3 linked regions of the Zobellia alginiliquefaciens genome follow. The protein of the gene in region 1 interacts with the protein of each later gene in a pairwise test. Links are inferred from orthologs where the notes say so. Each region holds a gene or a part of one and is shown in the gene's direction. Other genes may lie near its edges.

Region 1 (11,713 bases):
TTGCCGAAGCTCGTAAAGACCATTTATTATGGGTTTCCGGAGTAGAAAAACCTTCCATACCGCGTTCTACAATAAGCCCGTGAATCCGACCTTCTTCATTTTTTGCCCAGACTACGGCAATATCCGCAAAAGGTGAATTAGAAATCCATAGCTTAGCACCATTTAAAAGGTAATGGTCTCCCATATCCTTAAACTTGGTTTCCATACCGCTAGGATTAGAACCGTGATTGGGCTCTGTGAGACCAAAACACCCCATCATTTCGCCAGTAGCCAACTTTGGCAAATACTTTTTTCGTTGCTCTTCAGTTCCGTAAGTAAAAATTGGATACATCACCAATGACGATTGTACGGATGCAGTTGAACGCACGCCACTATCGCCACGCTCTATTTCTTGCATAATGAGTCCGTAGCTGATCTGGTCCAATCCCGCTCCCCCATACTCCTCTGGAATATAAGGTCCGAACGCACCTATTTCGGCCAAACCTCCTAAAATTTGTTTCGGAAATTCTGCGTTCTGAGCATACTCTTCAATAATAGGGGAAATATCCCTTTTTACCCATTGGCGGGCAGCATCGCGCACCAATTTATGTTCTTCGGAAAAAAGGTCATCAAGATTATAATAGTCGGGAGCTTCGAACAAATCAGGTTTCATAAAATGGATTTTTATCAAATGTAACAATGAAATATAACACTATAAACCATAATTGTTACATTTTCAAATAAAAATCTTTTGTCAACGCTACATATTCCGCTGTGTACTCGTGTCTTCCAGTTTCGATAATCAACTCGCTCAAATCAACATCCGATTCAGCAAAACCAAATTGCAACAAACTTCGTTTAACTTCTGATGTTGTACTTCCCTTCACCCTAGTAATCCGCTGCGCATATAATCCAAAAGATTTTGCCAACTGTAAAAAAGCCGTTTCTTCTTTAAACGGAATAATCGTAGCAAACGAACCATCTTGGGCCAACAATTTTGACACCCCCTCCAATAGCTCATCAAAAGGTAACGATTGATTCTGCCTTGCATTATCACGCGAGCTGTCTCCGCTAGAAACATCTTCGGAATAAAAAGGCGGATTAGAAACAATCAAATCATACGGATCCTCCCATTCATCCACGAATTCATCAAGTCCTGCATGGTAACAAAAAAGTCGATCACCCCAATCCGAAGCTTCAAAATTTGAGACACACTGCTCATAAGCACCTTCATCAATCTCTAACGCATCAATACTATCGGCCAAACTACGCTGTGCTATCATCAATGCTATGAGTCCTGTTCCCGCGCCGATATCTAAAATAGATTCGGGGTTGTTTTCAATGGCTGCCCACGCCCCCAATAACACGCCATCAGTTCCCACTTTCATGGCACATTGGTCCTGTTCTACACTAAACTGCTTGAATTTGAACGGTTTCATTCTTAAAATCGGTATTTACACATTTCTATACCGGTGAAATATCCGAATAAAATTTCACCTCTTAAGGGTTTTGTTACACTGAGTATAAAAAATTGTCCTTAGTCTTGAAATTACCTAATTTTCTTTGAAATATTTTACTCATCAATAAATACCTCTCAACCCTTAAATTAATTTGTAATGCAAGACAACAAAAATGCCGGAAGGCGTAAATTCTTAAGAAACACCCTAACCGTAGCAGCTGGCTCAAGCCTAATTACACCATCTCTTTTTGGAGTGCCATCCATTCTAAAGTATTACAAGAAACCGAACTCTAAATTTAATGGAGTACAAATAGGCGTGATTACCTATTCTTTCCGAAGTATGGAGGATCAAAGTGCCGAAGCCACGCTTAAATACGTATTGGATTGTGGCATCAATGCCATTGAACTGATAGGCGACCCTGCAGAAGTTTTTGCCGGCAGACCCGAAAACACATTGGACAGAAGTGTATTTTTCGGGTTGATGAAAAAGAAACGGGGAGGAAACATTACCAAAGACGAAGCAAAAGAACTCACAGAAATACAGGCAGAACAAGCAGTTTACAACCAACAAGTTACCGAATGGCGAAAAAATGCGGATATGAAAAAGTTCAAGAAATTTCGCAAAATGTACAATGATGCGGGGGTTGACATCTATGCCTTTAAACCTAGAAATACCTTTGGCAAAAAAAATTCGGACGCTGATATTGACTGGGGCATGAAAACTGCCAAGGTGTTAGGAGCTAGCCATGTTACCGTTGAGCACCCTGGAGACGATGCCACCACACTAAGACTGGGCAATTTTGCCAAAAAACATGGAATTTACATTGCCTATCATGGTCATGAGCAACAAACTCCTACTTTCTGGGACACTGCTTTGGAGCAATCCAAATTCAATGCTTTAAACCTAGATTTAGGTCATTTTGTAGCTGCAGGAAATACTGCACCTTTAGATATCATAAAGAATAAGCATGGGTATATTAAAAGCATGCATTTAAAGGATAGGCAAATACCCGCGAACGGTAAGGGCAATCTAGTTTGGGGAAGTGGTGACACACCGCTAGCTGGCGCTCTACAATTGATTCGGGATAAAAAGTATAATTTTCCGGGAACCGTAGAACTGGAATATGAAATTCCTGAAGGCTCCAATGCCGTAGCGGAAGTTCAAAAATGTGTCTCCTTCTGTGAGAAGGCACTAAAATAAATGTAACGGATCCTAAAGAGGTAGACTAGGTTAACTCTGGTTTACCCTAAATATAGGTCAACCAAGCCATCTGGAGTACTTACATGAACAACCTTGCTATCGCGGTCAACCTTCCTCACGATTTGGTCTATTATGGGAACTAAAATTTCTTTCCCATCTTTTTCAATTTCGAAAATGGCCTGAGAGGTAGTATCGTTTACTCCAGTAATTTTCCCAATATTACCATGAGTATCATCTAGCACATCAAAACCGATGACCTCATGAAAGTAGAATTTATCCCCTTCCAACTTGGGAAGTGCCGATAAAGGTAGATAAAGTTCATGTCCCATTATCCGGTCTGCTGCCATTTCATCTTTTACTTCTTCAAAATCTATTCGTAGAAGTGACGATTTATGCAGGCGACATCTATCAATAAAAAATGGAACCAGTACATTGCCTTTCATCAAGACAAAAACTGATTCCATGTTTTCGTAAATCTCGGGCTCATCGGCATCCAGCTTAACCAGCACCTCACCCTTAAAACTATATTTAGAAACGATTTTACCGAGGTAGAAACAATCTTCCTTACGCATTTTCGTCCCTAATTTATTTATTCTTCTTCTTTAGACGCTTCAGCCTCTACAGATGGAGCTTCTTCAGCAGCAGCCTCATCACCTTCCGGTGCTTCTGGCAATGCAGCTTCGGCAGCAGCTTGTGCTCTCTTTTCGTTTACTTCTTTTTCAGCTTTTAAAGCCTCAGCTTTCGCCGCTTCTTTTTCCTGGTCAAGACCTTCAACCTTAGAAGCAATTTTACCTGTTTTTTCTTCTACCCAAGCATTAAATTTTTCTTCAGCTTGCTCTTCAGTTAATGCTCCTTTACGCACACCACCTAATAAATGATGCTTTAAAAGAACACCTCTGTAAGAAAGAATTGCTTTAGCAGTATCTGTAGGTTGTGCACCGTTTTGTAACCACTTTACAGAACTATCAACATCAAGTTCAATAGTTGCAGGGTTTGTATTAGGATTGTAGATACCTAATTTTTCCAAGAATTTACCATCTCTTTTAGCTCTAACATCTGCTGCTACGATCCAGTAGAATGGTTTTCCTTTTTTCCCGTGTCTTTGTAATCTAATTTTTACTGGCATATCACATTAATTTGTAGGGTGCCCGACCCTTGTTATTAATTCTAGTTTTTTAACTCGTTCGCCTTCAACAAGCAATGCTCATCTGAAAGCGGGTGCAAATATAATTCAAATTGTCGAATTGACAACATTGATTCAACGTTATTTGAACAACTGCATATAAAAACTTAAAAAGACATGTTTTACAAACACAAAAATAGTTCTTAAATACCCGCTACCATAAGCCGCTGCCATAAAATTACAAATTGATACACCACTAAATTTTGAGTTACTTAACCATACAAAACATCAAAATGGTACTCGTTAATAACTCTTAGCAATTCCGTTTTTTCTAACAGCTGCTTTTTAGTAATTTTATAGGCACTTTTCAGGTCAATGACCTGACCGCGTTGAACACTCAGAATATTCTATATGTACCTCATCTTTGATACCGAAACCACTGGTCTTCCAAAAAACTGGAATGCCCCTATTACCGACACTGACAACTGGCCACGTTGTATACAAATTGCATGGCAGCTGCATGACGAAATGGGTAAATGTATTGAACATCAAGATTATTTGGTGCGCCCTGATGGATTCAATATTCCATACGATGCCGAGCAAATTCACGGTATTTCTACCGAGCTAGCCGAGCAACAAGGTGTATCGCTTGCTGAAGTTTTAGAGAAATTCAACATTGCCATGTCCAAAACAAAATTCATTGTTGGACAGAACGTGGGATTCGATTTAAATATCATGGGTGCGGAATTCCACCGCTTAGGCGTTGAAAACCCATTGCAGGAATTACCCGTTTTAGATACGTGTACCGAGCATACGGCACAACTGTGCCAGATTCCCGGTGGTCGTGGTGGCAAGTTCAAACTTCCTACATTGACCGAATTGCATCAATATTTATTCGGTGAGCCTTTTGGAGAAGCGCATAATGCTACTGCGGATGTTGAGGCAACTACACGTTGTTTTTTAGAGCTTATCCGTAAGCAACAATACACCATTGAGCAATTAGATGTACAGCCAGATTATTTCAAGAATTTCTCTGAGGCCAACCCGCAAGAGATTCAGCTTATCGGCCTTAAGCACATCAACCTAAAAAAAGCATCGAAAAAAATAGCGGATGCGCTTTGGGAAAAAGATACGGGTGGAGTTTCACAAGAGGAAATACAAGAAAACCTTGCAACTTTAGAAAACGCAAGTTTCGCCCATTTACACAACCACACGCAGTTCTCCATATTACAATCTACCATTAGCGTCCCGGATTTGGTAAAAGCCGCAGCAAAAGCAAAAATGCCTGCCGTAGCCATGACAGATCATGCCAACATGATGGGGGCTTTTCACTTCGTAAATGGAGTCCTGAACCACAATAAAGGTGTTGTTGCAAGAAACGAAGCCAACTTAAAACGCTACGAAGCTACACAGAACGGAACACTGGAAGAAGGTGAAGAACCATTAGCGGAATTACCGGAACCAGAACAGGAAATCACCCCTATAATCGGTTGTGAATTTCAAGTCTGTGAAGACCACACCAACAAGTCTCAAAAAGACAATGGGTATCAAATAGTGATGCTCGCTAAAAGCAAAAAGGGTTATTTGAATTTAGCAAAAATGTCTTCCATTGCCTTTGTTGACGGTAAATATTATGTACCTCGTATCGATAAAAAAGTCATCGAGCAGTACAAAGAAGATGTCATGGTGTTGACAGGAAACCTTTATGGCGAAGTACCCAGTAAAGTATTGAACGTTGGTGAAAACCAGGCAGAAGAAGCCCTTATTTGGTGGAAAGAAACTTTTGGCGATGACCTTTATATAGAGATCATGCGTCACGGTCAAGAAGATGAAGACCGTGTAAATCAAGTTTTGATTCAGTTTGCCAAAAAACACAATGTAAAACTCGTTGCCACAAATAATACCTATTACGCCGAAAAAGAAAACGCTCATGCGCACGATATTCTTTTATGCGTAAAAGACGGTGAAAAGCAGTCCACCCCTATTGGTCGTGGTCGTGGCTATCGTTACGGTTTGCCTAACCAAGAATACTACTTTAAGTCTTCGGATGAGATGAAAGAGCTTTTTAAGGATATTCCTGAAGCTATCATTAATATTCAAGAAATCGTTGACAAAGTAGAGACCTTTACTTTGGCACGCGATGTACTGTTACCTGCTTTTGATATTCCTGAAGAATTTCAATTTGAAGAAGATAAATTGGACGGCGGTAAGCGTGGTGAGAACAAGTTTCTGCGTCACATTACCTATGAAGGTGCCAAAAAGAGATACGGTGAAATTACACCCGAAATTGATGAACGACTAGATTTTGAGCTTCAGGTAATTGAAAAAACAGGTTACCCTGGTTATTTCTTGATTGTTGAAGATTTCATTAGGGCCGCCAGAGATATGGATGTTTCCGTAGGTCCCGGTCGTGGATCTGCTGCAGGTTCTGCAGTTGCCTACTGTTTATGGATTACCAATTTGGACCCTATTCAGTACGACCTACTTTTTGAGCGTTTCCTAAATCCGGATCGTGTAAGTATGCCCGATATCGATATTGATTTTGATGACGAAGGGCGTAGCCGAGTTATGGATTATGTAATTGACAAGTACGGATCCAATCAGGTGGCGCAGATTATCACCTACGGTACTATGGCTGCAAAATCATCTATTCGTGATACGGCAAGAGCACTAGACCTTCCTTTGGGAGATGCAGACCGTATGGCGAAGTTGATTCCGAACATGTCTAAGCTGAAAAAGATTATCGGAGTCGATGAAAAAGTACTTAGAAGTAAGTTCAATAGTGAAGAGCTAGAGAAAATTAATGAGCTTCTGAATATATCGGAAGGCGACGGTTTAGAGTCCGAAACCCTTAACCAAGCTTACGTTTTAGAAGGTTCCGTTCGTAATACCGGTATTCACGCCTGTGGGGTGATCATTACCCCAGATGATATTACCAAGTTCGTACCCGTGGCACTTGCCAAGGATTCCGACATGTACTGTACGCAGTTTGACAACTCCGTAGTGGAAGATGCCGGACTGCTGAAGATGGATTTCTTGGGATTGAAAACGCTGACCTTAATTAAGGATACCGTTAAAATCGTAAAAGCGAAACACGGTGTTGAACTTGATCCGGAGAATTTTCCGTTGGATGATGAAAAAACATACGAGCTTTTCCAAAGAGGTGAAACCGTTGGGGTGTTCCAATATGAATCTCCCGGGATGCAAAAACACATGCGCTCGTTAAAGCCTACCGTTTTTGCGGATCTTATTGCCATGAACGCCTTGTACCGACCAGGTCCCATGGAATACATACCAAGTTTCATTGCCCGTAAACATGGTACCGAAGAAATTGTGTATGATTTGGATGCCTGTGAAGAATATTTAGCGGAAACCTATGGTATTACGGTATACCAAGAGCAGGTGATGCTCCTTTCGCAAAAGTTGGCGGACTTTACCAAAGGTGAAGCCGATGTCTTGCGTAAGGCGATGGGTAAAAAGCAGAAGCACGTACTTGACAAAATGAAGCCAAAATTCATTGATCAAGCTTCCGCAAAAGGACATGCCGTTGATAAACTGGAGAAAATTTGGAAAGACTGGGAAGCCTTTGCCGCTTACGCATTTAACAAATCGCACTCCACTTGCTATGCATGGATCGCCTACCAAACCGCCTATTGTAAAGCCCACTACCCTGCCGAATATATGGCGGCGGTATTGAGTAATAATATGAATGATATTAAACAGGTTACCTTCTTTATGGAAGAATGTAAGCGTATGGGCTTAGATGTACTTGGGCCGGACGTTAATGAATCTTTCTACAAGTTTGCCGTAAATGATGCCGGCGCCGTACGTTTTGGCATGGGCGCCGTAAAAGGAGTTGGTCGTGGAGCGGTTGAAACCATAGTAGAAAATAGAAAAGACGGTCCGTACAAGTCGGTTTTTGATTTTGCCAAACGCATAGATTTACGTGCAGCAAACAAAAAAGCATTTGAAAGTTTAGCCGTAGCCGGTGGTTTTGATTCTTTTGGGGACACCCATAGGGCACAGTATTTTCACGATGAGGGAGATGGGGTTACTTTCTTGGAAAAAACCGTTAAGTACGGTGCCAAATTTCAAGAAAGCGAAAATTCTAGTCAAGTGAGTCTTTTCGGAGATGCCAGTGAAGTTCAAATACCCGAACCTACCGTACCTCCTTGCGAAGAATGGGGCACCATGGAAAAACTCCGTAGAGAAAAAGAAGTAGTAGGTATTTACATTTCGGGTCACCCGTTAGACGATTTCAACACAGAAATTAAAGCGTTCTGCAATGCCTCCCTCGCAAATTTAAGTGACCTCTCAACCGTGGTGAACCGGGAACTCGCCTTTGCAGGTGTTATTACAGACGTTCAGCATCGGGTATCTAAAAACGGAAAAGGGTGGGCCTCATTTATTGTTGAGGATTACACAGAATCTTATGATTTCCGAATTTTCGGTGAAGAATACCTTAGGTTCAGGCATTTCTTAATGATAAATTCGTTCGCTTACATCAAGGTTTTTGTAAAGGACGGATGGACGAACAGGGATACCGGAAAAAAGGGAGACCCACGAATTCAATTCAACAGTTTTATGCTCCTTCAAGAAGTAATGGAGTCTTACGCCAAAAAGCTCACAATTAAATTGAATATTGACGACCTTAAGGAAGAAGACATTCATCAACTGAAAGACACGCTTATATCCCACCCTGGAAATCACCCCCTTAATTTTATAGTCTATGAAATGGACGAAGAAATTAAAGTAAGCCTATCCAGTAGAAAGCAAAAAGTACAAATAAGCAGCGAACTGTTAGCCACCCTAACGGACAATCAAGTTCATTATAAACTCAATTAAGCTAGCTTTTTAGATGAAAAATATAGAATTTTGACATTATAAATTAGATTGATAGCGCAATAGCTAAAACCAATGTATCGTTAGTAAGGAAACCGTAAGATATTTGACTAACTTTGCATAATATATTTAAAATTTAAAATCATGGCATTAGAAATAACAGACGCTACTTTTGATGAAGTAGTATTAAAAAGCGATAAACCGGTAGTAGTTGATTTTTGGGCAGCGTGGTGCGGACCTTGTAGAATGGTTGGACCTATCATTGAGGAAGTAAGTTCTGAATATGACGGTAAAGCTGTTGTAGGTAAAGTAGATGTAGATGCGAATCAAGAATTTGCGGCTAAATATGGTGTTAGAAACATCCCTACTGTATTGGTATTTAAAGACGGTGAAATTGTAAACCGTCAGGTTGGTGTTTCTCCAAAAAAAGTATACACAGACGCGATTGACGCGGCATTATAATTTTACGTTTCCCTGCAAATGGGACGATATAAAAAAAATTCCGCATTTAGCGGAATTTTTTTTGTCCATACCTCAACTCGTATCGCAACAAGCCTTTTCCGTTTAATACCTATCTTAGTGCTATGAACCTGCAATCGGAATTAAATAATACATCACTTTTCCAAAACCTGGAGCTATTGGCCAACCAAGTAGTGGAAGGCTTCATTAGTGGCATACACAAGAGTCCGTTTCATGGCTTTTCAGCAGAATTTGCAGAACATAAAATTTATAACCCAGGAGAAAGCACCAAGCATATTGACTGGAAACTTTTTGCAAAAACGGACAAGCTCTATACCAAAAGATATGAAGAAGAAACCAATTTAAGGTGCCATATGATTTTGGATAGCTCAGCATCAATGTACTACCCGGAGGTAAAGAACCTATCCGCTAGTAATCTGAACAAAATAGGCTTTAGTGCGCTCGCCATAGCAGCACTCATGAACATTTTAAAAAGGCAACGAGACGCCGTTGGACTCAGTGTATATTCAGACACCTATAATTTCTATTCACCCGAAAAAGGTAGTGAAAGACACCACCAGATGCTTTTGGCCAAGTTAAGTGAGGTCTGTTTAGACAAAAATCCCGCTCCGCAAACGGAAACCTACACCTATTTATACCAGATTGCGGAAAACATAAAAAGAAGGAGTCTCATATTTCTTTTTACGGATATGTTTCAAAATTCTACAAATGATGAAAAAATTTTTGAAGCTCTCCGACATTTAAAATACAACAAGCACGAGGTAGTATTATTCCATCTTTTGGACAAATCTACCGAGTACCATTTTGATTTTGACAATACCCCTAAACGTTTTCTAGATGTAGAGACCGGCGAACACATAGATTTGTATTCCAGCAACATAAAAGAATCCTACGAACGTAGTGTCCGCCACTATTTTGAAGATTTAAAATTAAAATGCGCCCAATATAGAATTAAATATGTGGAGGTAGATGTACGGGAGGATTTTTCAAAAATGCTGAACACCTATTTGGTAGAAAGGCAGAAATTTATCTAAAGATGAAACTTTTATTAAAAAATGTTTGTGCAATTGAAAATGCGGTGTATATTTGCACTCGCTAAACGCCACGGTCTGGTAGTTCAGTTGGTTAGAATACCTGCCTGTCACGCAGGGGGTCGCGGGTTCGAGTCCCGTCCAGACCGCGAAAAGCCTTCAACGCAAGTTGGAGGCTTTTTTAGTTTTACGGTTATTCCAAAACTAGAAATAAAATAAGTTCTAAAGGTTAATAATTATCCTCAAAAAAGAACTGATGAATATCAATAAGGCTACTCCGTTTAATCTGTACCAAATCTTTGGTGTCTTTTAGGAAAATACCTAAAGAACGTTCGTTGTAAACAAACTTCATATCGTTTGAATAATCCGTGACCACATACATATCTCCAGAGAGTTTGTAAAATGGTATAGCCATCTTATTTTTAATTCTAACTCCCCTATTCACAATTTTACCTTTCACCAATATTTTTTCGGTCTTATTATTGTCACTTTCCTTAGATGCTGTTTTTACATATGACACCATCATATTGGTCCATTCAAAACTATCTATTAAAAACCACTTTATTTTCGTAAAATCTATACCATACTCATTAATCCAACCGTGGCTCGTAAAACCTAACAACACTTGCTTTCTTCCGTTTAACTCTGGGTCATCTCCAGGTAGAAATTCTTGAATTTTAAACGTAATGAGCGAGGCAGAAGACATGTCTTTCAATTTCTTTCCATCAAAATCCAGTGTTTTTAAAGAGAAACTTGTTATTTCCGGATTGTTGGCCAACAACCATTCCGTGGCAGTAAGTTCCGCCCTTTCTTTCATCTGCTCTACCGCAGCTATACCTGCCCCAATAGCAACCAACGCACCAACAGCTCCAGCAACCGCAGCACCACTATCTTGAGCATGCCCCTGTTTTGGAAATGACAAAAGAAGGACGAATAAAAGAACTCCTATATTTTTCATACACTTACTTCTCTTTTTAATTACCTTTTATTAAAGACCGAGCCCGCAAAATTTGATAATCCCCCAATCACCTCCTTCAACAGGCCGGTCTATATTTTTATTAAAATCTTACAGCATGAAATAGCTCAGATTCATGAGATCAAACCTACCATCATAAAAAGACAATCCCTTACAGATATCCGTAAGGGATTGAAATTTGTTCAATGACCAAAAAAGGAACTACAGCAGATATTTCAGCTCAATCTTCAAAAAAAAAAAAAAAACTGCCTTATTTGGAAACGTACTTCAGAGCATTAGAAACCAACTTATTATAAGATGGGTGCTAATAGGACCTTTTGGCAAACCCTATCATTATATAGACTACATCGGAATTATTGTATTTGTGAGCTCAAGTTATTGGTGCAATTTCCGAGTCATCAGAACCGAGCAACGGAGTTATAGATTCACACTTGTAAATATTACCGTAAAACGTATCCGAGTTTATCGGAAAGTGGTAATTACACAACATAACCTGTTTCTTAATTTCAAAATTCCATTCTTAATCATACTCCAATACAACGCGGGCAAGGGTTAGCACGTTTAAACGTTTTTTGAGCTTTGGTAAGTGCTAAATCATAAGTGGCGTGATGGCCCAAATCGG
Region 2 (9,695 bases), 440 kb from region 1 along the record:
GCACACACGGGCTAGGCGTTGTTTTGGCAGAAACTAAAAAATCTGCTAAATCTATTATTGATACTTTTTATAAAATGGATACCAGTATTCTCTTGCAGGAGTTTATTGAAGAAAGTAATGGCGAAGACATTCGTGTTTTTGTGGTTGGGAATAAAGTTATTGCGAGTATGAAGCGTAGAAGCGGAAATGATGAATTTAGATCTAATGTTCATCGTGGTGGAAGCACCGAAGCTGTGCAACTCACCAAAAAAGAAGAAACCATGGCACTAAATGCGGCCAAATATATAGGACTTGGTGTAGCCGGCGTGGATCTCATCCGTTCAAAAAAAGGGCCATTGTTAATTGAAGTGAACGCCTCACCCGGTCTTCAGGGGATAGAAGCAGCTACCGGTGTTAATATTGCTAAAGAAATTGTGCGGTTCGTAGAACGAAACTGTAGAAAAAAGAGAAAGTAAACATAGAAAAAAGGAACATCGGGAGCATATATGGAAACCAATAAAACAATTACCATTGAGGGCGAAAGCGTAAAGCCTGGAGAGACAAAACTGTTGAATATTAGTATTGACAGGCTTCCTACTGGAACCTTAATAGACATACCAGTTTACGTTTTCAATGCCAAAAAACCAGGCCCAACTCTTTTGGTACAAGCGGGTCTGCATGGGGATGAAATCAATGGTATTGAAATTGTACGCCGTATGTTATCTGAAAAACGGTTCAATATCACTAGAGGCGCAGTAATTGCCGTTCCCATTCTGAATATCTTCGGATTTATACATTATTCAAGAGATGTTCCTGATGGCAAAGATGTAAACCGTAGCTTTCCTGGGTCAAGAACAGGCTCAATGGCCGGTAGAATTGCTTATCACTATACCTCAGCTATTCTTTCTCAAATAGATTATGGAATAGATTTGCATACGGGCGGAGGTCAACGGCATAACTTTCCTCAAATTAGATACACCCACAATGATGAGCAAAGTGAAAAACTGGCCAAGGTATTCAATGCCCCAATTTCATTTGCATCCAAACTTATAAAAGGCTCGTTTAGAAATGCGGCTTTTTTATTGAAAAAACCTACGGTGGTTTTCGAAGCAGGTGAAAGTATGCGTTTTGATGAGTATTCCATTATTGAAGGCATGCAAGGAATTCTCAACGTCATGAAGCACCTTGATATGGTTACGACCCTAGACCCCAAATATATTGAACGGAACAATACCGTTCATCTTGGCGAAAGAAAATGGTTGCGTGCACCAACTGCGGGTATGTTTGTTCCCAGTATATCCAACGGAAGTGAAATTCAAAAAGGACAAGTTTTAGGCATTGTATCCGACCCTTACGCCAAAAGAAAGAAAACCGTAAAAGCGCCTTTTGATGGTCTAGTTTTTTGCATCAATCATCAAGCTGTAGTCAATCAAGGGGAAGCTTTATTTCATATTGGGAAACCTACCAATGAAGGTGTCATACAAGCGGATAGATAACAGACATTCGTCCGATATCCTCGAAGTTTAGTCGAGTTGGCAAAGAGTAGGTGATTCATCAACATTAAAAGCGCATTAAAAAAAACCGACCAACAGGTTTGTTTGGAATTCCTTTTACCGATAGACATCAAGAAATACGGTCGTTCATCGACCAATAACAAGCGAAAAACGAGGCTTTGCCCAAGAGCAGGTCACTTTAGCAATGTATAAATTAGACTATGCAGTCGGTTTTGTGAAATAACTCTTTTCAAACCAAAAAAGCCTATTTTTCCATATCCTCTAGCTGAATTTCCAGTGCCTTAGTAGACAACTGAACTTCAATTAAAGAGAGCATCAACGACACCATAAGAGCCAAAAGACTGATGCCAAAAACGAGGTTGGCCCAAAAGCCGAATTCCAGATAAATTAAACTCATGGTAATCACTGCCAATAAAAAACTGAATATTGCAGTCGCCTGCATATTCTTGATTATGGACAAACGCTTTCGCAACTTTTTTACCTGTAGGGCAATCGCAGGAGAAGAAGTTTCTTCATACTTCTGATGCAATTGCCTGATCAAGGCAGCAATGGCTAAATATCGTGCATTATACGCCAACATAGTTAGTGAGATTGCCGGAAAGAGCAAAGCAGGAATGCTTAATGTAAGCTCCATATTATTTATTGATCTTTCTTGAACTTGTTTTGTCGGCAGTTGGGAAATCCTCTGGAATCGCTTGTGTTACCTTTCCTGTAGCGGCCCATTCAGCGCCTCTAAGCATACTGGTTAAAAAGCCAACACATTCCACCGAGTAATCCACATGCCCCATAATATTATGGAATATGCGCCCTTTACCATACTCTAAAGACATTAAAGCAGGTTCATGCCTATCAGTGCCTTTATTTTCCGGATCGGAATATGCCGTTGCTAAAACCTTCATATTCTCTGCGGGTCCTCGAAGGCTATTGTACAATTCATCTTTGGTATGTAACCACACAGGGGGCATTCCCTTTGTAATTGGGTGCTCTTCTCTTATCTGAATTTGATATTCGCTCTGTGGGCCATGTGCACCGGCACTCCCAGGACTATCATCACGAATAAGTTTGCCGTCATTATTGTAATACACATACGGACCATCTTTTTCGGTTCGGTCTCCCCAACCTCCTAAACCAATCATTTCGTTATAAGCTTCCCATTTAGGGAAGGAATTATCGGCCGCGTGAAAAACAACTAGTCCACCTCCTTTTTTGATGTATTTCTCAAATTTCTTTTGTGTTTCCTCAGGCCATGGAGCAGCATTCCATCCAAAATTACAGATGACCACATCGTACTTTGAAAACTTGGGACTATAATTGGGGTCATGTTCCGGCTTTTCTTTTGCCTCCGTTTCCTGAACACCGGCTATTGGAAATTCTGAAATGTATTTATCTCCCTTCCATGTATATTCCGAACGAGCCACCTCAACCGTAAATAGACCGGTATTCTCCATTTCGGTTTTTAACATATATGTGATTTTAGGCCATTGCTCGTGATTGTTCTGGCCGTCCACAATAAGCGCTTTCATTTTTTTTGATGGAGATGATTGAGAAATAGCCGTATTAGAAACAAAAACTACGGAAAGTATAAAAACTAAGGTTCGAAAATTACACATATTACATATTTTGGATGCATAAATATAAGAGATTGTAGCTAAGTTTATTTAAAAAAGAAAAAGTATATGCCTATTAATGTTGTAAATTGAAATCTTAACCGAATCACGTAAAATGGCTTCTTCTCACCTGAAATTTGCATCAAAACTTCCGAATGCGAAGACTACAATTTTTACTACTGTTGGCAATTTGGCCCGCCAGCATAACGCCATAGATTTATCTCAGGGTTTTCCAAATTTTGAGATAGACCGTAAATTAAGGAATCTGGTTACAAACGCCATGCAAAACGGTCATAACCAATATGCTCCAATGCAAGGATATTACCGCCTCAGGGAAATTATTTCACAAAAAATTGAAATACTTCATAATAGAATCTATAACCCCGAAACTGAAATTACTGTCACCGTCGGGGCAACACAGGCTATTTTTACAGCTATTACCGCGTTTGTAAACAAAGGTGACGAGGTGATCGTATTCAAACCTGCCTATGATTGCTACGAGCCCGCAATTGAACTCAATGGCGGAATTCCCATTTATGTACAATTGGACGCTGATGGTTACAAACCCGATTGGCAAGCGTTCAAGACTAAAATTTCAGAGAAAACCCGAATGGTAATCGTTAATACGCCCCATAACCCAAGCGGGCGGATTTTCTCTAAAGAGGATATGCTGCAGCTTCAGGAAATTCTAAAGCCTACCAACTGCATTGTGGTTAGCGACGAGGTATATGAGCATATTATTTTTGATGGAAATGCACATCAAAGTGCTTCTAGGTTTGATGATTTAGCACAGCGTAGCTTTGTTTGTGCCTCTTTTGGAAAAACTTTTCACGTAACCGGATGGAAAATAGGTTATTGTGCCGCTCCCGAAGTTTTGATGCGTGAATTTAGAAAAACACATCAGTTTGCTGTGTTTTGTGTTGACCACCCTATGCAACGCGCCATGACGGACTATTTATGGAAAGAGGAAAACTATCTAAGCCTACCTTCTTTCTATCAAGAAAAAAGAGATTTATTTTTAGAAGGATTAAAAGGCTCCAAGTTTAAATTTAAACCCTCTGAGGGAACTTATTTTCAGCTGTTGGACTATAGTAAAATTACAGAGGAGAGTGATGAAGATTTAGCAAAGCGATTGATTACAGAGTACAAATTGGCAAGCATACCCATATCTTCTTTTAATGTGAATAACCGCCAAGACGGAGTTTTACGATTTTGTTTTGCAAAGAAAAATGAAACATTGAAACAAGCTATTGACATTCTTCAGTCGTTTTAAATCTGATGCAAAACCTTAAAAAAAGGCATAAAAAAAAGCGGCCTTTGGGTGAGCCACTTTTTTTTAATTTTTTTCAAAATGCTTTACAGCATAAATAATTTTCTGGTCAGCATGACAATTCCGCTGAAAAAATCATTTTTGTACACTTGAATCTCTTCTGGTGTTTGGTTAATTTGGGCTTCCATAGGTCGTAAGTTTAGGTAAAATCGGATTTGGGATGCGACTTTCGATTAATAACACCATAAAAATACGGCCTAAGGTCCTAGCTAAAAAAAACTTGTTGTGAAGTAGTATGTTTTTGTTGTGAAATAACAAATCGGTAGAATTCCGGGTACATCCCGATTAAATCGAGAGGTAATTTTACTTACAAATTCATTTCAGGAATCTCACCTTCAATGATTAGCGTACCCTCTGTTGCTTTTTCAATTTCTTCAACCGAAACATCTGGAGCGCGCTCCAGCAATTTAAAACCTTTTGAAGTTACCTCAATTACAGCAAGATTAGTTACAATCTTCGTTACGCAGCCGACCCCCGTAAGCGGTAAGCTACATTTCTTTAAAAGTTTAGATTCTCCTGCACGATTGGTATGCATCATGGCTACGATAATATTTTCGGCAGAAGCCACCAAATCCATGGCGCCACCCATACCTTTGACCATTTTTCCCGGAATTTTCCAGTTGGCGATATCACCATTTTCAGCAACTTCCATAGCACCCAAAATAGTAAGGTCCACATGTTGACCTCGAATCATTCCGAAACTGGTAGCCGAGTCAAAGAAAGAAGCACCATTAAGGGTCGTAATGGTTTGCTTTCCAGCATTTATAATGTCTGCATCCTCCTCCCCTTCAAAAGGAAAAGGCCCCATGCCCAAAACGCCGTTTTCACTCTGAAACTCTACATTTATATCATCTCTCACAAAGTTGGCCACCAAAGTAGGAATACCGATTCCTAGATTAACATAATAACCGTCTCTAACCTCTTTTGCAATTCGCTTTGCGATTCCGTTTTTATCTAACATAATTAATCTATCAATTAAAAAATGAGAAAATTTACCAATGTCGCTTTTATTTATTCTTTTTGCTCGTACTCACAATTTTGTACATAATTAAAGCTAGTTCATTTATATCAGTTTTTAAATCCTGTTTAAAAGGATATGTGGTAGCTCTTTCACATAATATCAACCAATATTTGGTTTCCTCTAGTTCCTTAAGAGCTATTTTCATTTTATGTATAAAATCCGCCCTACTCTCAGCATTTTGCGCTTCATGGATATTTGCTCCAATACTAGTTCCCGCCTTTAAAAGTTGATTGGCAATAATATACTTTCCCTTTTCTTTCAATAATTCACAAAAACTTATAATTTTCAAGGCAAAATCAATAGATTTCACAACAACTGGGTTTTCTTTTTTTACCATATTATAGCTTTAAAACACCCAATTGTTAGATTGACACATTGAATCATTTATTAATTGTGCGACCGCACAGTTCGTTGTTCAATCCGTTTTTCATAGTTTTTCCCTTGAAAAATACGCTGCACGAATATTCCGGGAATATGAATTTGGTTGGGATCCAATTCACCTGCAGGAACAAGCTCTTCAACTTCGGCAACGGTAATTTTGGCCGCTCCACACATACAGGGGTTAAAGTTTCTGGCGGTACCCTTAAAAATCAGATTTCCGGCTTCATCTCCCTTCCATGCTTTTACAAATGCAAAATCCGCATTAAACGCTTCCTCCAGCACATACATTTTTCCGTTAAACTCCCGGGTTTCCTTACCTGCAGCAACTTCGGTACCATAACCCGCCGGCGTATAGAAAGCAGGAAAACCTGCTTGTGCCGCACGGCATTTTTCGGCTAATGTACCTTGCGGAGTCAATTCCACTTCCAATTCGCCACTTAACATTTGCCGTTCAAACTCTTCGTTCTCTCCTACATAAGAAGATATCATTTTTTTAATCTGGTGCTTGTGCAATAGCAATCCTAGCCCAAAATCATCTACCCCGGCATTATTGGAAATACAAGTAATATCCTTGATGTTGGATTCTACAAGTGCGGTAATCGCGTTTTCCGGAATTCCACACAGCCCGAAACCACCTAACATAAAGGTCATTCCGTCTTGAATACCCTGCAAGGCTTCTTTTACATCAGTTACTTTTTTAGAGATCATACTAAAGGAATAAAAGATTTCTATTGCAGTCAAGTTACAATTTTAAAACGAAATTGCCCGTGACTTTCGGTGAAAGTCACGGGCAATTTATCAAGCATTTATCTGCTTCTATTCTTTAAAAATCCAAGTCGTCTAAATCATCATCCAAACCTTCATTTTCATCATTATCCTCTTCAACTTTACTACAATCTATATTTATGGACATGTTTTCAGGTTTATCAAATTCCCCATCGGAAATGCCTAAATCCTTATTCTCATAGTTCTTTTTCATGTACAGCCCCCAAATAGGTAGCGCCATAGAAGCCCCTTGACCATACGTTATGGATTTAAAGTGAACCGATCTTTCTTCACCACCTACCCAAACACCGGTTACCAGGTTAGGCACCATACCCATAAACCAACCATCACTCTGATTTTGTGTCGTACCGGTCTTACCCGCTATTGGGTTCGTAAATCCGTAAGGATACCCTGTTATAACCTCTTTATATGCCGTAGTGTTTTTCTGGTAAGAATGCCTTAATCTCGTACCCGAACCACCTTCGGTAACACCTTGCATTAGATCTACCATGGCATAGGCAACATCTTTACTCAATACATCTTTGGTTTCTGGAACATATTCATACAGAACCGTACCATTTTTATCTTCTATGCGGGTTACCATAACGGGCTTTACATAGACTCCTTGATTGGCAAATGCGCCATACGCCCCAACCATCTCGTACACATTTATTTCAGGGGTACCCAATGCTATGGAAGGTACCTCTAGAATTTCCCGGTTCAGACCTAGGTTGTTTACAATGGAAACCACGGACCTTGGACCTACACGGTCTATTAATTGTGCCGTTACAGTATTAACCGAATTTGCCAGTGCCGCTTTTAACGTATAATTTTTACCAGAGTATTTTCCATCGGCATTTTTTGGACACCAAGGCTCCATATTACCATGTTTTCCGGCTTCTATACAATATTGCGTATCCGGTAGTTCATCACAAGGCGATAATCGTAATTGATCTATAGCCGCAGCATAAACGAAAGGCTTGAAAGTAGACCCTGCTTGACGCGATCCTTGAATAACATTATCATACTGAAAGTGTCTATAATCAATACCACCTACCCAAGCTTTTACATGACCTGTCTGCGGTTCCATAGACATCATTGCCGCTCTTAGGAATGTTTTATAGTATCTAATAGAATCTAAAGGCGTCATAATTGTATCACGCTCACGACCGTCACTATTCCAATCAAAAACGGTCATCTCTGTCTTTTTCTTGAAAGATTCTCGGATTACCTCTTCAGATTTACCCTCAGATTTCATTTGTCGCCAACGATGAGAGTTTTTCATTGCACGCTCCAAAATTCGATTTATATCAGACTTCTCTAAATCCAAAAATGGTGCCGTTGGGTTTCTGTCCGGTGTATTTTGATGAAAGAATTCATCTTGAAGGTTAGACATATGACTACGAACCGCGTCTTCAGCATTGGTCTGCATCCGTGAATCTATAGTCGTATATATTTTAAGGCCATCTAGATACAAATTCCATTTGTCCCTGCCTCCTTCTAAAGCAGGTTTAGGGTTTTTGGAAATCCAATCGTTCATAAAACCTTGCAAATACATTCTAAAATAGGTAGCCAAACCTTCTTTATGCGATTCTGGATTAAAGTTGATATCCATCTTCGTGGCCTGCAATGAGTCTTTCTCGTGTTCCGTGATATAATCGTACTTCGCCATTTGACCCAACACCGTATTTCTACGATTCGTGACCAACTCTTCTCTTCTTATAGGGTTGAAATAGGACGAATTTTTAAGCATTCCCACCAATACGGCAGACTCCTCGGTTTTCAATTCCTGCGGCTCTTTTCCAAAATAGATTTTTGCTGCAGAACGTATGCCATCTGCATTATTAAGAAAATCATATTGATTAAGGTACATGGCAATAATCTCTTCTTTGGTATACTGCCTTTCCAAACGGGTAGCTAATACCCATTCCATTATTTTTTGTCGGATAGCCTCAACCTTGTTTTTAGAGCGTACACCCACAAAAAGTTGACGTGCCAACTGCTGTGTAATGGTACTGGCACCTCCTTTTTTACCAAGATACGCCAGTGCTCTCATAAACCCGAAAGCATCAATACCGGAATGGTCGTAAAAACGAGCATCTTCTGTGGCGATAAGTGCGTTTACCAAATTTTGAGGGAGACTATCATAAGGCACTGGTGTACGGTTATCATCCAAATAAAACTTACCCAATGTTTTGGCATCCGAAGAAATAATTTCGGTAGCCAAATTGGTCTGTGGGTTTTCTAAATATTCATATTCAGGCATATCTATGCCCAAAAGACCTTCAGAAGCCAATAAAAATATTAATGCCACTAATAGAATACCTGAAGTGAACAGGATCCAGAACCATTTGATGTATTTAAAATACCCATTGGTTTTTTTCTTTTTAACCACCTTCTTGGCCATAATACGTTACTCGTTACTTTTTTCTATTTCAAACCCGACGTCTGTAACGCCTTTTAAATTTTCAACCCCGTTAACACTACCATTTTTTCGCATGGCATGCCAGATACGTAAATTATATACGCCAGAGGAAGGAAAAACGATGTTTTCCTTGTACCATAATTTATTTTCTTTAATGCTACCATATCCTTTTCCCAACCAAGTACCATCTGGTAAAGCCATCTCGTACTCCAACGTATCTTTCACCGTTTCTCCCGATGGAAATTCCAGTTCTGCAATTAAAAACAGGTTGTTGTACGGGAAGGTAGCGTCATTGCGCACGGTAATAAACATGTTATGTCTTTGTGTAGTATCTATTTCAGAAAACGAAAAAACAATGTTATCCGCTTTGCCCCATGAACCGCCTTTAGTAGCCTGAAATTCAGATTTAACCAAATTATCATTACATGCAAAACATAAGGCTACAACAGCAAAAACCAGTAAAAACCTAGCCATTTTTTTGCTGCCGTTTAGGGTTATTATTTCTCCTTCTTTTGTTCTTTGTAGCATTTGTTGCACTGGCAGGTTTATTGCCTCTATTCTTATTGTTGTTATTGTGGTTTCCGCCACTATTTGCTTTGGCTTTATTTTTCTTACGATTTCTATTTCTTGAAGATCGCTTAGGTCTATCAAAACGGGTAAGGCTATCTTGCCC
Region 3 (9,693 bases), 2.1 Mb from region 1 along the record:
TATTTTCACTCTGTATTGATTATCGTTAACTATTATACTTTTGGCTACTCGTAAAATTCACCTTTTTCAACTTGAATCTTAGGCTTGCTCATTCCGTTTTGGCCTTAATTTTCGGTAAATACGAAAAATAAAAACCAAAATGATTATCACCAGAATTACCGCTAGAACAGGTGCAAAAATAGAGGCAGTTGTAACCACTACCGCTGTACCCGTTTCTACAGTTGATACTACAGGATTTGCAAGCCCACCAGTTGTTGCCGTTGATGCCAACCTACTGGTCGCGCCCGCCCCTTTTATGGCCGTTGCAGTTCCTCCTCCCGCTATAATTGCCAAAGACCAAGTTACCACAGGGTCCAAATCAGCAACAGTAGACACCATTACCGCAGTACCCGCAATTGCCGCCAAAGGCACTGCAAAGCTATCCAAAACATTATCTACCCAAGGTATGAAGTATGCAAAAATTTCTACAAAAGTAGCAGCTCCTAAGGTAATCAAGGCAGCTACACTACCTATCCATTGCCAACTCTCGTTCAATTCCCATACACCAGTGTACGAGGCAAGACTCAATGCAAAAAGAGGTAAGAATACACGAAAACCCACCGAAGCAGCCAAACCTATACCCAAAAAAATACTGGTAATAGTTTCCAATGTCATGACAGTACAAAATTATTTCTGGTGAGTGAGAGACTAAAACAAAAGTCTTCTTAAATGAAGAAAACGGATTCCATCCCAACACTTTACAAAGTTGCAATTTAACCTATTCCGAACCAACAAAAAAATCATCCTTAAAACCAATGAGATACAGTTGTTTTTTTGCCCTAGTGACAGCAGTGTACAACCAACGTAGGTACTCTCTATCCACTCCATTGGGCAAATAAGGCTGTTCTACAAAAACAGTGTTCCATTGTCCACCTTGGGATTTATGGCACGTAATAGCGTACGAAAATTTTACTTGCAAAGCGTTAAAGTACTTGTTGCTCTTTACCCCTAAAAACTTCTTGTATTTGGAAGATTCATCTACAAAATCTTTCATTACCTCTTGATAAAGTCTATTCCCTTCCTCATAAGGCAATGAAGGTGTTTCCGCCTTAATGGTATCTAACAACAATACCGTTTCAAAAGGTTTTTGATTAGGATAATCTACCATTTGTACCTTCACTTCAGCAAATCTAAAACCATACAGCTCTTTTATTGCGAACAGCTCCAGCACCTCAATAATATCTCCGTTTGCAATAAAACCAGCCTCTGTATTGGGAGGTAACCAGAAATAATTATTCTTGACCACCATCATATAATCCCCTACGGAAATCTCGTTCTCCAAAAATAAAATCCGACTACGGATATTCTCATTATAAAGGTTAGCCCTTTTATTAGACCTGACTATAAAAGCGGTCTCTTCTTTTCCATTTTCAGAATAGCTCGTATCTATAGCCTCCTGTATTTCATACCCATCCACTAGCCGTACAATATCTCTAAAACTGCTGAGATGAAATTTAAACTCATCTACAAAACTACTTTGTAGCTGCTCACGAAGTAACGTTGCATTCACCAATATACCGGAATCTTCAGCTTGGCGCACTACCTCGTCCAATTCTAATCGCACTACCTCTTTATCATAATTCAGAGCCAATTTATCAGGATCCAAGGCAGGACTCAAATTTAAATGCACCGGTGGTAACTGAGCGGTATCCCCAATTAAGATCAGTTTACAATTATGGCCTCCATACACAAACTGAATTAAATCGTCCAAAAGGGAACCATTACCAAAAAGCTTAGAGTCCGTTGGGGCATCCGGTATCATAGATGCTTCATCAACAATAAAAATTGTATTTCTATGCTTGTTGGGAGCCAGAACAAATTGGATACCACCTCCACCCTGTTTTTTAGGAAAATAAATTTTACGGTGAATGGTAAAGGATTGCGTATTCGCGTAGTTAGACATCACCTTTGCCGCCCGGCCGGTAGGAGCCATCAAAACAGCTTTCATTCTAGTATTCCACAAGCTGCTTACCAAGGTTCCTACCAAGGTTGTTTTACCAGTACCGGCAAAACCTTTAAGTAAGAACACATCGTCCCTTCTGTCAGAAAGTATATACGTAGCTAGTTTTTGCAGTGCTATCGCTTGCTTAAGAGTAGGCTCGTGTGGAAATTTCTCCTTTAATATTTTGTAAAAAGATGCATCGTTCAACGTAGTCATAGGTATCAAAGATAAACAGGATTTTTAGGCGAAAAACTTTTGCGATTGAAAAAAAATTGTAGATTTGTGACAACCACTAAAATATAATTAACACTAGAGAAATGAAGACCATAATTCAAATTGTACTTTGGGTTGCTTGTGTAGGTTTAGCATACCTTATATATCAATCAGTTACAGGCCCTATCCAATTCAACGAAGTCAAAGAACAACGTTTCGGGCAAGTTATTGCTAAATTGAAGGACATTAGAAATGCTCAAGAGGCCTACAAAACGGTCAACAGAAGATATGCTAAAGATTTCAACAGTTTGATTAAGTTTATCGATACTGCAGAGTACACTATTACTCAGCAAAGAGATTCTTCTTATATGGAATTCGATAAAACATACCAGATTGACTTATTGAAAGAAGTGAAAATTATAGATACACTAGGTACCGTTTCTGTAAAAGATTCACTTTTCAAGAGTGACAATCGTTACAAGACCCTTATGGAAGTACCTTTTGCTAAAAATGGCGAAAAGTTTGAAATGAAGGCCGATGTTCTTACCAAAGGAAATTATAAAGCTCCTGTTTTTGAAGCTAAAGTTGACAAGTCAGTTGTTTTATACGATCAGCAGCCTACTCTTTTAAAGAAAGAAAAAGCAGAGGTTGGTGTTGAAGAAGTAAACGGACCATCCATAAAAGTAGGTTCTTTAACTGAAGTTAGTACTGCCGGAAACTGGCCCCCTATATATGATAAAAAAGGAGACCAAAAATAATACTGGAGAACCAGTGGAGAATTTTAAAAAACTGTCCATTCAAGTTAGCTTGAATGGACTTTCTTTTTGTGTTTTTGACACAGTAGCCCATAGTATTTTAGATTCCGAAAAAGTGGTTTTTGCAAAGGAACTGACCCCTTATGAAATACTTAAACGTTTAAAACTTCTTTTTTCCACGCATAAAATAGAGCAAGAACAGTTTTCTGAAATTGTAGTAGTACACAGAAACAACCTTTTTAGTCTTGTTCCAAAAACCCTGTTCAACGAAAACGAACTGGCCAATTACCTTAAGTTCAACACCAAAATATTGGCTAACGACCACTTGGCTTTTGATGAACTTGAAAGTTTTGATATCAACAATGTTTACGTTCCTTTTGTAAACATCAACAACTACATTTACGACCTTTTTGGTGAATTTACCTTTAAGCATAACGGCACCGTTATGGTAGAAGCATTAATGAACGGGCAAACCCCTAACAAAAATGCCGTGTGCTACATACACACATCACAACGCCAAATGGACGTGACTATTATTGCGTCAAAAAAACTGTTACTCTTCAATAGTTTTAATTTTGTCACTAAAGAAGATTTTCTCTACTACCTACTTTTCACCTTAGAACAGTTAGAACTTGATGCGGAATCAGTATCCATTAAATTGTTTGGCGATATTGAAAAGGATGATGATATCTACGATTTGTGTTACAACTACGTAAAGGATGTTTCCATGTTTTACCCATCGTTCACCGAATATCCCGGCATTGACAAACCAGAAGAAACTATTGATTTCACCGTAATAAACGCTTTTTAATGCGCATTATATCAGGTATACATAAAGGAAAGCGAATAACGGCTCCAAGAAAATTACCCGTTCGCCCTACCACGGATATGGCCAAGGAAGCCTTATTCAACATTTTGAACAACCGTTATTATTTTGATGAACTCGTTGTCCTGGACCTATTTGCAGGCACGGGAAACATCAGTTACGAGTTTGCTTCCAGAGGAACGCAACAAATTAGCGCGATTGATGCCGATTATGGATGTGTGAAATTTATAACCGAAACCTCGGAAGCACTTGAAATGGGCATCGTCGCCTTTAAAAGTGATGTATTTACCCATCTTGAAAAGTCAAGAGAAAAAGCAACCATAGTATTTGCTGACCCACCATACGACCTCCCTGTGGAATCTTTCGAAAAAATACCCGAAATGGTATTCAAAAATGGGCTATTACATAACAACGGTGCAGTCATAATTGAGCACGCCAGTCATATGGACTTGTCGCATATCGATAATTTTTCTGAAAAACGAAAATACGGAAGTAGCGTTTTTAGTTTCTTTGAGGCTCCAAATCAAGACTAACAATCACCAAAAAAAAATAAGCAGGCCATAAGCCGGATTCTGTTGAGTCCCTAAAGACCTCCCTATCATTTATCTAGTACTAACATTACTATTAGTCTCAAACCGCCTACCCTTCGGCTCGGGCGTGCAGCCCTCAAGCACCGATTTACATGACGTTTCACCGCATAGAGTTTACCTGGTTTCACTACAGCATTACCTGTACATACTTTCTGCTGCACTTGTCCTTTCCGTAAAACGGACGACGGGCGTTACCCGCTATGCTGCACTATGGTGTCCGGACTTTCCTCTCCCGTTTTCACGGCAGCGATAAGGCGGCCTGCTTAACGTGCTAAATTAGTACAATTGTTGATAAATAAAGACTTTATCCCATCGAAATAAAAGGCACTTACCATTCCTTATTTTATATTTGTAGTATTGAGTTAAAGTAAATTCTAAACCGCAAGTTTTTTTGGAACCCTTTATTGTATCGGCACGTAAGTATAGACCTCAAACATTTAGAGATGTTGTGGGGCAACAAGCCATTACCAATACCCTAACTAACGCCATTGAACACAATCACTTGGCGCAGGCCCTTTTATTTTGCGGTCCTCGTGGTGTGGGCAAGACTACTTGTGCACGAATCTTGGCCAAACAGATAAATTCTGATGGAACGGAACGGGAAGGTGAAGATTTTGCTTTTAACATTTTTGAGCTCGATGCCGCTTCAAATAACTCGGTAGATGATATTCGTAACCTTATTGACCAAGTGCGCATACCGCCCCAAGTTGGTAAGTACAAGGTATATATTATAGATGAGGTGCACATGCTCTCACAATCGGCCTTCAACGCTTTTCTAAAAACGTTGGAAGAACCACCAAAGCATGCCATTTTTATCTTGGCCACCACGGAAAAACACAAAATCATACCTACGATACTTTCTCGTTGCCAAATATTTGATTTTAAAAGAATTACAGTTAAAGATGCTGCAGAATACTTAAAATATATTGCGGAGAATCAAGGCATTGTTGCGGATGATGACGCTTTGCATATTATAGCTCAAAAGGCTGATGGCGCTATGAGAGACGCCCTTTCTATTTTTGACAGGGTTGTTAGTTTTTCAGGAAAGGAACTAACTAGAAAAGCAGTTACGGAGAATCTTAATGTTCTTGATTATGACACCTATTTCTCGGCAACAGATTTAATACTTGAGCATAACATTCCGCAGTTACTCCTTTTGTTCAATAAAACCTTATCACTCGGTTTTGACGGTCATCACTTTATAAGTGGTTTAGCTTCTCATTTTAGGGATTTAATGGTCTGTCAACATCAAGATACCATTAACTTGCTGGAAGTTGGTGACGTAGCCAAGCAGAATTACTTGGAGCAGTCAAAAAAGACCGGCATGCAGTTTTTACTTCAAGCTTTAAACATAGCCAATGACTGCGATTTAAAGTATAAAACCAGCAAAAACCAACGGTTGCTGGTAGAACTTACCTTAATGAAATTAGCTTCGATTGGATTTGAGGCAGAAAAAAAAAATTCTGAATCTGACGTCCTAGACGGTTCTACTATCGATTTTATAGCACCTGCTTCCTTTTTTAAAGGAAATAGCTCTCCTGAAAAAGCTCTGGCACAAACTGCCACACCCGCTAATCAGGAGCAACCAAAAACCGCTACTTCGGAAACAACTCCTACAGTTGAAAAACAGGAAAATCAACAGTACCAAGAAGAAGTAGCCACAAATGCACCTAGCACCAGAGCTGTTGCTGAACCTAGAATAGAAGAAACCAACACTCCTCAACCCGAAGCCTCACCAGCAAAGAAAATAAATATAGGCGGAGGAAAACGAATATCCGGACTTTCCATTTCTAGCCTAAAAGCAAAAAAAGAACACGAGCTTAGTCGCAAAGACGAAACCATTGACGAAAGCAAACTGCCAAAAGATGCTTTTACAGAAGAGGAAATGCAAAAACATTGGGCAGATTTTGTTGATAAAATCGATTTGGAAGGAAAGAAAATTCTAGCTTCCAACCTCAATGCAGATGTACCTAAATTAGTTCAAGACAAAATCATTTGGATAGAACTACCTAACGGAACCATGAAAAAGGAAATTGAGCGTGAGCAATATGGTTTAATGGAGCATTTAAGACGAAATCTCAACAACTACTTTATTGAACTGAAAATCACGGTTAATGAAACCGTAGCAAAGAAGTTTGCATTTACCCCTGAGGAAAAATATGAAAAGTTAAGGGAGAAAAACCCGGCTATAGACCTGCTTAGGCAAACTTTTGATTTAGACCTTTAATGCTGCACACGCTTATCAAAACGGATTCTAAGCGCATACATAAGCATTACTATTGCTATAATTAGCAAACCACAGGCTTCCCTTCCGCGTTCTATATTTTCTATCTCACCTTCACCTATTGTAAAACCTTCAAATTGAACGGGCCACTGTTTGAAAGTTCCTATAATAGACAACAAACAAAAGAAAATAGCGACTTTAAAACTCAAACGATTTATCACGAAAAGAATTGAAACCAAAGCCGCCAAGCCGTAGATTACATACCAGATCGTGGCGTCCGGGTCGTTATACTGCACAAGAGCTCCCCAAGCAAAAAGAATTGCAAACACAACACCCGTTATTTTGAAGAAAATTTTCATACTTACTCCGTTATATGGTCCTTTAGAATTGCATATACGTCCGTAGCCTCCACATCATCATTAAAATTTGCATTGACTTGATCGGTTATTAGGATAGGAAAATCTGCTTTATCTTCCGGTATCCTCCCGTGCGAACCTTTTACCAAAGTTGCATCCAAAGGAATGATGTTCATTACCGTTCTGAATCCCATTTTTTTCTTCAACAACATAGCTACAACCTTGGCCATCACTAATTTATCCTTAGGATCCGTCAACATCTCTACGGGATCATAACCCGGTTTTTTATGAATATCTACCATACGCGCATAATCTGGCGCCTTAGCATCATCCAACCAGAAATAATAGGTAAACCAAGAATCGGCATCGGCAACCACAACAAGGTCTCCGCTTCTTTCATGACTCAGATTCGCTTTTTGCAATTCATCGCCCGTCAATACTTTTTCCACGCCAGAAATGGATTCTAACAAAGCCTTTACCTCTAGCTTTACGGAAGGGTCATTTAAATAAATATGTGCAATTTGATGATCGGCAACTGCAAAAGCCTTACTCTGACCAGCATCCAAAAGTTCCAATCCACGCTCTTCTCGTATAGCTATATAACCTTTAGAGCGCAAGATTCTGTTTAAATGTATAGGGTTGTTTACATCCGTTATACCATACTCGGAAAGCAAAACAATTTGTGCATTACGCTCCTGGAAATGCTTTACCAACTGCTCCACTACCTTATCAATCTCTTTAAGGTCTTTTTTAATCTTGTCACAATCCAATCCATGACGTTGCAAGTTATAATCCAAATGAGGAAGGTATACCAATGATAAAGTGGGATTATGCATCTCGTCCGTCCGAATAGCTGCATCAGCAATCCATTTACTCGATTTTATAGAGGTTTTAGGACCCCAAAACTGAAACAAGGGAAAAGTACCCAATTCATCCTGCAACGTATCTCTCAACTCAGGAGGGTACGAATACACATCCGGTATTTTTCGACCATCCGCTAAATAGTTTGGTCTTGGCGTTAAACTATAATCTACGGAAGAATACATATTATACCACCAAAAATGGTTCGCTACGGTAAAATGTTCATCTTCTTTTTTAAGTTCGTCCCAAAGTTTATCAGACTGAACTAATTTATTAGACTGCCGCCAGAATTTCACCTCACACTCATCTTTAAAGTACCAACCGTTCCCAACAATACCATGTTCGTCAGGAGTTTTCCCTGTTAAATAAGTGGATTGTGCAGAACAGGTTACTGCTGGCAAAACAGGACTTATATAAGCCGATTTTCCTTTTTTTAGAAAGGATTCTATAAATGGGGTATGCTCCCCAATAAGACGCTGGGTCAAGCCCACCACATTAATCACTAGCGTTTTCTTCATCTTCTAAAACTTTTCTACAAACCAATCAATCTCCCTAATAATAGACTCCGAAAGGTCTTTTTTTAGAGCAGATGGGAGAACGTCCCAAGTATAGGTCTCAATCTCCAAATGTTTAGAAACAGGGTGTTCTTTTAAATATTTCATCACTTTTAGAATATGGTCTTGGGTAGAGTCTAAAGCGCCAAACCGTTCCAAAAATATAGGTACATGAAAATGTGCTCGTAATTCCTTAAATTCCCTTTTATGCTCAAGAACTATAGGCAGGTCATTATAGGTTTTCACCTTGCCACCTACCTTTTCAGTAACTTGATGTAAATAGGTAGGCTCATCAAAAAGAGCTAAAGCTTTCCATATTTCCTCATTTCCAGATGGATTTGAAAGGATTTTTAAAGCGGCACTTACTTGAATTTTACCTATTGCGATTCCTGCTTTTTCAAATTTTTCAAAAGTTTCCTTTGGCTCCTCATAAGCCAATGAAAAATGGCAGATATCATAACAAACCGTAAGATAACGGTAAATTAATTTCTTCGCATCTTCTACATCCAAGCCTAACGTATCACCTATCATGGTCTCACCAATAGGCAATAGATAATCTTTAAAAAATTGAAGAACCTCATCGCTATTCTCCAACATACCGTCCGGTTCCGGTTCAATATCAAGATGTAGATATTTTCCTGTTTCCTTTTCTATTTTATGCAGATGAATAGCGACTTCGACCATACCTTTGCCACCCGTTTCAAAAGCCGATTTTGTTGCCTCTTCCGTGGCGTGCCAATATTTATAACTTACAGGAGATGTTGAAATCCCACCTGTATTACCTTCCGGAAGCAAAGCGGCCAATTGATCAAACATTCGTTTCGTATAAATCAATCGCTCTGGAGTGGTCCAATCTGGTGCATGCACATCATCCTTAACACGTTCGTTATGAAAATTACCATAGGGAAAGCCGTTCATGGTAAAGACATATACCTCATTCTCACTTAACCATTGCTGAAATTCATCTAAATTTCCACTCAAGGCAAGTTCTTCACTCGCTTTATTAGACAATCTTAAACCCAACCCAAAAGGCTCACTAGGAGATACTTTTTGCTTAATCTGTGGAACATGATTCTTAAGACTGTCAAAAGTGGTCTTCCAATCAAATCCTGGGTGGATATTGGTACAATATGTAAGTTGAAAATTTTTATCTATGCGCAAGCTACTCTACTTTAAGTTTAGAAATTTCGTTTACCAACTCCAATGCGTTTTTCATGATTTCCCTATCTATTTCATGAACATCATGTTTTTTACCAATGTCCGAAATTAGAGTAATAGTGAGTTCTCCTCCTAAGTGCTCCCGGAATTCTTCAATTCCATTTAACAACTCCGT

The links.
Region 2: the proteins of dnaE (region 1) and P0077_RS07775 interact in binary tests that used the Escherichia coli proteins (3 or more experiments, as listed by UniProt). The link is inferred for Zobellia alginiliquefaciens from one-to-one orthologs.
Region 3: the proteins of dnaE (region 1) and P0077_RS14585 interact in binary tests that used the Escherichia coli proteins (3 or more experiments, as listed by UniProt). The link is inferred for Zobellia alginiliquefaciens from one-to-one orthologs.

What each region holds. Positions count from the first base shown.
Region 1 is NZ_CP119758.1:1,379,232-1,390,944, forward strand. The notes cover bases 3,832-8,807. They hold dnaE (DNA polymerase III subunit alpha), read left to right. Parts: upstream 3,832-4,173; coding sequence 4,174-8,607; downstream 8,608-8,807. Other genes in these bases: trxA (thioredoxin), read left to right, coding at 8,749-8,807. Outside these bases: P0077_RS05765 (acyl-CoA dehydrogenase family protein), read right to left, coding at 1-652; P0077_RS05770 (tRNA1(Val) (adenine(37)-N6)-methyltransferase), read right to left, coding at 708-1,418; P0077_RS05775 (sugar phosphate isomerase/epimerase family protein), read left to right, coding at 1,596-2,639; ribosome maturation factor RimM, read right to left, coding at 2,681-3,211; P0077_RS05785 (30S ribosomal protein S16), read right to left, coding at 3,229-3,765; more of trxA, read left to right, coding at 8,808-9,066; P0077_RS05800 (DUF58 domain-containing protein), read left to right, coding at 9,189-10,118; P0077_RS05810 (hypothetical protein), read right to left, coding at 10,345-11,073; P0077_RS05815 (hypothetical protein), read right to left, coding at 11,616-11,713. UniProt on the Escherichia coli protein: DNA polymerase III is a complex, multichain enzyme responsible for most of the replicative synthesis in bacteria. This DNA polymerase also exhibits 3' to 5' exonuclease activity. The alpha chain is the DNA polymerase catalytic subunit.
Region 2 is NZ_CP119758.1:1,823,671-1,833,365, forward strand. What follows is about bases 2,337-5,294. They hold P0077_RS07775 (methionine aminotransferase), read left to right. Parts: upstream 2,337-3,215; coding sequence 3,216-4,373; downstream 4,374-5,294. Other genes in these bases: P0077_RS07770 (ThuA domain-containing protein), read right to left, coding at 2,337-3,103; P0077_RS07780 (3-oxoacid CoA-transferase subunit B), read right to left, coding at 4,738-5,294. In the rest of the region: P0077_RS07755 (RimK family alpha-L-glutamate ligase), read left to right, coding at 1-455; P0077_RS07760 (succinylglutamate desuccinylase/aspartoacylase family protein), read left to right, coding at 486-1,475; P0077_RS07765 (DUF2721 domain-containing protein), read right to left, coding at 1,738-2,127; more of P0077_RS07770, read right to left, coding at 2,129-2,336; more of P0077_RS07780, read right to left, coding at 5,295-5,391; P0077_RS07785 (four helix bundle protein), read right to left, coding at 5,438-5,788; P0077_RS07790 (CoA transferase subunit A), read right to left, coding at 5,839-6,540; P0077_RS07795 (penicillin-binding protein 1A), read right to left, coding at 6,656-9,004; P0077_RS07800 (gliding motility lipoprotein GldH), read right to left, coding at 9,011-9,496; P0077_RS07805 (PSP1 domain-containing protein), read right to left, coding at 9,489-9,695. UniProt on the Escherichia coli protein: Shows aminotransferase activity with methionine and histidine as substrates, and to a lesser extent also with phenylalanine.
Region 3 is NZ_CP119758.1:3,463,085-3,472,777, reverse strand. The notes cover bases 4,219-7,174. They hold P0077_RS14585 (DNA polymerase III subunit gamma/tau), read left to right. Parts: upstream 4,219-4,756; coding sequence 4,757-6,592; downstream 6,593-7,174. Other genes in these bases: P0077_RS14575 (alkaline phosphatase family protein), read right to left, coding at 6,951-7,174; P0077_RS14580 (transmembrane 220 family protein), read right to left, coding at 6,589-6,948; P0077_RS14595 (RsmD family RNA methyltransferase), read left to right, coding at 4,219-4,308. Also shown: P0077_RS14615 (DUF4126 domain-containing protein), read right to left, coding at 79-654; P0077_RS14610 (ATP-dependent DNA helicase), read right to left, coding at 758-2,197; P0077_RS14605 (hypothetical protein), read left to right, coding at 2,299-2,952; P0077_RS14600 (DUF3822 family protein), read left to right, coding at 2,927-3,760; more of P0077_RS14595, read left to right, coding at 3,760-4,218; more of P0077_RS14575, read right to left, coding at 7,175-8,324; metabolite traffic protein EboE, read right to left, coding at 8,328-9,521; P0077_RS14565 (3-dehydroquinate synthase), read right to left, coding at 9,523-9,693. UniProt on the Escherichia coli protein: Part of the beta sliding clamp loading complex, which hydrolyzes ATP to load the beta clamp onto primed DNA to form the DNA replication pre-initiation complex.